Linked DNA regions of Ferrimicrobium sp.. The protein of the gene in region 1 interacts with the protein of each later gene in a pairwise test. Links are inferred from orthologs where the notes say so. Each region holds a gene or a part of one and is shown on either strand. Other genes may lie near its edges.

The links.
Region 2: the proteins of tsaE (region 1) and rlmB interact in binary tests that used the Escherichia coli proteins (3 or more experiments, as listed by UniProt). The link is inferred for Ferrimicrobium sp. from one-to-one orthologs.

The regions. Positions count from the first base shown.
Region 1 is NZ_DAHXOI010000008.1:80,522-83,521, reverse strand. It holds tsaE (tRNA (adenosine(37)-N6)-threonylcarbamoyltransferase complex ATPase subunit type 1 TsaE), read right to left. Parts: upstream 1,726-3,000; coding sequence 1,276-1,725; downstream 1-1,275. Other genes in the region: alr (alanine racemase), read right to left, coding at 2,280-3,000; M7Q83_RS07390 (uracil-DNA glycosylase), read right to left, coding at 1,715-2,287; M7Q83_RS07400 (hypothetical protein), read right to left, coding at 611-1,288; rimI (ribosomal protein S18-alanine N-acetyltransferase), read right to left, coding at 90-614; tsaD (tRNA (adenosine(37)-N6)-threonylcarbamoyltransferase complex transferase subunit TsaD), read right to left, coding at 1-109. UniProt on the Escherichia coli protein: Required for the formation of a threonylcarbamoyl group on adenosine at position 37 (t(6)A37) in tRNAs that read codons beginning with adenine.
Region 2 is NZ_DAHXOI010000006.1:80,519-83,313, reverse strand. It holds rlmB (23S rRNA (guanosine(2251)-2'-O)-methyltransferase RlmB), read right to left. Parts: upstream 1,868-2,795; coding sequence 1,133-1,867; downstream 1-1,132. Other genes in the region: ispF (2-C-methyl-D-erythritol 2,4-cyclodiphosphate synthase), read right to left, coding at 1,878-2,795; M7Q83_RS05850 (HEAT repeat domain-containing protein), read right to left, coding at 562-1,143; M7Q83_RS05855 (rod shape-determining protein), read left to right, coding at 1-571. UniProt on the Escherichia coli protein: Specifically methylates the ribose of guanosine 2251 in 23S rRNA.

The sequences.
Region 1 (3,000 bases):
ATGAGGTCTCGATGCCCAAGATCACACCGGCGTCGACAAGCCGTAACTGCATGCTGGAGGGTTCGGTGAAAGCGGTGTTGCTGGAGTGCTCAAGCATGGGTTCGTCCATCCTGGGTGAGCGTTTCAGCAATCCCCTGACGCCGGGCCAACTCACCAGGCGCATCGAGGTCATAGAGCCACATGATGATCGCATCCTCGCCGTTGTCATGGTAGTACGCACGTCGGATCGCCACCGGAGCAAAACCAAAGCGCTGGTAGAGGCGTTTGGCGCGGTCGTTATGGGCGCGCACCTCTAGCGTGCAGTCCTTGATTCCCTCCACACGGGCGGCGTCAAGCGCATCGAGGACCAGGCGGGTCGCCACCTTGTGTCCCCAGTGATGAGGATCAACCCCGACGGTGGCTATGTGTGCCTCGTCGATGATGTAGAGCATGCCCAAATAACCCAGCAGCTGATCACCCTCCTCCGTCACCGCAACGCGATACCGTCGGTCTTTGCGTCGAGTAATCTCCTCCTCAAAGAGTCGCCGACTCCACGGAATACCGGAGATTTCCTGCTCGATTCGCACCACTTCATCGAGGTGTTGTTCTTGCATCGCCATGATACGCACGGTCATGATTGGCGACCGACCCTACCGATTGACCCATCAGCTAAGCGCACGTCAAAACCCCGTCGAACACCAGAATCCTTCACGTACCAGGCACGTAGATCTCCAAGATCGCTCACCGCCCCGCACCGGAAGCGTGTCACCGCGTAGTCAACCAAGTTATGCTTGGCCTCAAAAAGCTCCGCACCCCATCGACGCCCCTCCTCACGCAACTGACCCGCTACCAGATCTTGAGGTTCGATCGACAGATCAGCCGGAGCAAGCACACGCACACGATCGATCGCCTGGGCCTGGCCCGCACGGACCTCGACCTGAAGTAGCTTATTGCGACCAAGCGGTTCAAGGATGAGGCCACGCTGGCCCGCACCAAGAACGCTCGCAAGGTCCTCAGCCAACGGATCGAGCGATCGGAAACTCACCACGGGAACCCCCAGCGACCAGGCCAGAAGGCGCACAAAGGCCGCCGCGCTGCGCAACGGTAGCAGTGGTCCTGGCCCAGTTACCAGCGCCAGTAGCTCGATCACGTCGCCATCGGTGAGCTCTTCGACGGTACTCGCGAGCGTGCCGAGTGGACGATCACCGATAGATCGCTCACGATCGACCCCGTCGCGCCGCGCGACAATCCGTCCGGGACGAGTCGTGCAGTCGACCAGGACGGTCAACGGGGTACTCAACGTAGCCATTGCAGTCGCTCCTGCCAATCGGGGGTTCCTTCGAACTCCATCACGCGTCCATAGTCTGCAACCATGATGGTAATCGCCAGGCGCTCATACTCTTCGAGTGCACGCCCATGTTCTGCCCACTCGACAATCACGATCGCGCCTCGATCCAACTCCTCCAGGATACCTTGGTCCTGGAGGTAGTCGGGGTCCTGCACGCGGTAGAGATCAACATGGTAGAGCTCGCCTCCTCTCGCGAGGGCGTAGGACTTCACGGTCACAAAGGTCGGAGAGGTCACTGGCCGCTCGATACCGAGGCCATTGGCCACCCCCTGGGTAAAGGTGGTCTTACCCGCACCCAACTCCCCCGTCAACAGGATGAGGTCACCAGCGACCAGCGTCGTTCCAAACCGGCGACCGATCGCAACCATCTCCTCGGGCGTTGCCAACTCACGTCGCATGCGGCCCACCAGAAAGCGTTAAGCGAGCTCGTGCAAAATCCACTCGCATCTCCGTCAGGCGCGTGGCCCCGCCTCGCAAGACGTAGGCGGGGTGATAGGTTGGGATAACGAGAATGCCATTGCGATCATGTCTACGACCCCGTAACGCGGTCAACGACCCCGTCACACCGAGGACACGAGAGACGGCCGTCTTGCCAAGCAGGAGTATGACCCGCGGATCGACTAACACGATCTGGCGCTCAAGCCATGGTGCACAGGCATGCATCTCGTCAGGTCGCGGATCGCGGTTGTTTGGAGGTCGGCACTTCACGACATTGGTGATGTAGACCTGGTCTCGGGTACGCCCAAGCTCCTCCTGGATCAACCGATCCAGGAGCTTCCCTGATCTTCCTACGAAAGGGCGACCCAGTTCATCTTCCCGTGCCCCAGGACCTTCTCCGATGATCATCAGGTCACTTGGGACCTCACCCTCACCGACCACGACCTGCGTGCGGGTCGTGGCCAACCCACACGACTGACAGACGAGCGCCTGCGCACACAGAAGTGCAATGGAGTCAGCCACGATATCTCCTGGGAACACGATCACTGATGCCAGTCAGAATCTCATAACTGATGGTGGAGAGACGAGTCGCGAGTTCATCAGCTCCGATAAACTCCGAACCCTGTGCGCCGATGAGCACTACCTCATCACCGACCTCAACGGCGGGATCGGTCACAGCGACCATGAGATGATCCATCGCCACCACGCCGGCCAGGGGGTGACGCGTTCCTCGGATCAACACCTGACCCCCAGCATCGAAGAGTCCGCGGCGGAACCCATCGGCGTAGCCGATGGGAATCGTTGCGATCGACGTCCCCGCGGGGTGCCAGCGTCGATGTCCGTACGAGACTCCACTGGCCTGCTCGAGTTGATGGAGCCTCGTTACCCGACTCACGAGCCGCAGCACTGGTCGCACAGCGACTTCGCTGACACCATAACCATACATACCGATCCCAAGACGGATCAGGTCAAAACCGGTCTGTGGGTAGTTGACCAGGCCCGCCGTATTGGCAAGATGCAGCAGGGGCGGTACCTCCAGTAGGCCGACCACGCCCTGATAGACCTCTTGCAGACGCATAACCTGTGCGAGCACGCTCTCCTCACCCGGCTCTCCTTCATCTGCCCTGGCCAAGTGCGAGTAGATCCCCGTCACCCCGATGCCGGCCGCCTGAGCCGCCTTGGCCATAATGAGGACCTCCCCCGCCTCGCTGCCCAAGCGATGCAGGCCAGTCTCC
Region 2 (2,795 bases), on another replicon or contig:
GGATGTGCTCGGCGAAGTCGGTACCATGACGGTGGTCCTCGGCGAATCGTTAGTCGAAGCGGGAATCGTGTCTTTTGGCAAACTCGCTGCGCGAGCTACGAGCCCAACCGGCGTGAGCACATTGCGCAGCGCCATTCGCGAATCGGTCAAGACCACCTGTGACCTGGTCATCTCGGAGGACGTCGCCAACGATATCTTGATTGAGCTGATCGATTTCCAGCGCGCCCATCGCGGAGTCCAGGCCAAGATTTGGGGTAGGAGCTTGGCCAACGGGGAGAGCGAGAGTGGCGTGATCACTGAGGACGTGATCTTCGCCGCCATTCTCCCGGGCCTAGAGCTCATCACCCAAGCGATCACCTCATGCATCTCACAGGCCCCAAACCAATTGGTGACCGATGTCGCTGATCGCGGGCTGTGGCTACTCGGTGGCGGTGCGCATCTTCCGGGCCTGGCACCCGAACTCGAACGACGCCTTGGCGTACCGGTGCATACCATCGCAGAACCCGAACTCGCCGTCGTCCGCGGACTCTCAGTGATTCATGCCGTGAACCCAACCAAGATCTACTGGTAAGGATCTCGCTCAAGATCGACAAATAGCTGGCGGATCTGCGCATCACGATCATCGCGGAGCGCCTCAACCGCGCGGTCGATCTCGGGTGACTCAAAGGCCACAGAGATCACCAATGCCCTTCGGCGTAGGTAGACGCTCTTGGCGCTTAGACCAGCGAGTACCACGGGTATCGCGCGTTGGTCTCCAATGGCGCCGAGACTCGCCAGCGCAGCCTCTCGCACCAGCGGTTCCTCGTGGTCCATAGCGAGTTCGATCAACCGTGGTACCAGCTCGGGGTCCTCCAATTCACCCGCGACAAAAGCTCCAAACTCGGTGACGAGCCACGAAGCATCCTCCATCCAACGCTTTGCATGCACGAGCGAACGCCGATCGCTGGGAACAGCCGTCACTGCAGCAATGCCGACCCGAGCGTCTGGATGAGCAAGTGCTATCTCCAAGACCTCCTCGTCTGGACCAAATCGTCGTTGGTAGGCTCGATGCCCCTGCGCCAAGAGTTCGGCGGGCAACACATCGAGCAGTGCTCGCAGCTCCTCACGACTCCCATGGAGGAGGACCGCAAGCTCATCCGCCACGACGAGCTCCAGCGATCGTAAAGAGGGCGACCGCGGTTGCGGCGCTGGCATTGAGCGACGCTATTGATGGTGCCATCGGGATCTTGACCAAGAGATCACAGCGCTGTCGCGTCAGCCGCGCAAGTCCGTCGCCTTCGGCACCGACGACGAGCGCAAGCGGTTCCGTGAGGAGGTTGGATTTGGCAAGGACGGTATCGGCCTCGGCGGCGAGACCAACGGTCCACACCCCATGTTTCTGGAGGAATGCCAAGGCGTTTGGGATACCGGCAACCACCGCAAAATCGAGGTACTCCACCGCACCAGAGGCAACCTTGGTCACCGCTGGCGTGACGAGCGCCCCACGGCGCTCGGGCAGAATGACCCCACTCACGCCAGCTCCGGCCGCACTGCGTAACATGGCACCGAGATTCTGGGGGTCTTGTATGCGATCAAGTGCAAGCAACAGGGCATCCGCTCCCACAAGCTCGTCAAGGGCCCGTGATCGCAAAGGCTCCGCAATCGCGAGGACTCCCTGTGGCTGGAAGGAGGAGGCCCGCTCTCTGAAAGTACTCTCGCCAACCTCACGCACCCGTACGCCGACCGAGGTCGCCACCTGGACAATCTCCTCGTCGACGGCCCTACGCTGGCACCACACCTCCTGCACCACCCGGCGCCGAGCCCGCAGAAGCTCAAGGACAGCCCGGCGACCCTCCACCTGGGTCCCCCCGACGTTACGTTCACTCATCAACACTCACTCATAGAACGGTGGCCACGACAAAGGTTGCGACACCGAGGCCAGCGCCAAGAGCGCCAAGACCCTCAGCACGCTTTGCTTTGACCAACACCGGGGCAGCCAGGAGCGTGCCAAGCGCGTGCCCTAGGGTGCCAAGCGACGGACCGAGGCGTGGGTGCTCTGCGATGATCGTGGCATCGATGGAGTGAATTTGATACCCTTTTGCGGCAATGGCGCCGAGGCATTCACCGAGAAGAACCATGGAGTTCGCACCACGCAACGCAGGGTCAGTATCGGGGAACAGATCTCCGATACCGCCGATACCAGCGGCGCCGAGGATCGCATCGGCAACAGCGTGGGCGAGACAATCTCCATCCGAGTGACCGACAAGCCCCGGTGGTCCAAAGTGCTCGCCCGCAAGGACCAGATCACCACCTCCGTCTGGATCGAAGGGGTGAATGTCAAAACCAAGCCCAACCCGTGGAATGCGCCATCGATCCAGATCACTGCGTAGGGTGATCTTGGCGGCGAGTTCCTCACCCGCAACGATCGTCACTGGGTAACCCAGCTGCTCGGCGATGGCCGCCTCGTCAGTCGCATCCTGCTCTGCCTCAACGACCTTGGCCAACACCTTTCGAGCAAAACCCTGTGGCGTCTGCACTCGGACGATACTGCTACGGTCAAGCGTCTGGCGAACCATCCCTTCTTCAACTACCTTGAGCGTATCGACGGAGCTGATGGCAGGCACCACCGCTGCGCAACCCCGGGCGAGCGCTGCCACCACCCGTTCAAACAATGCAGGCGAGGCAAACGGGCGGGCGGCGTCGTGCACGAGGACATACTCGAAGTCATCACCTAATGCTCGAAAGGCATTGGCGACGGAGCCTGTGCGTGTCGCGCCGCCAAAGGTATAGATCAGTTCCGGGGTAGATTCCGGGAG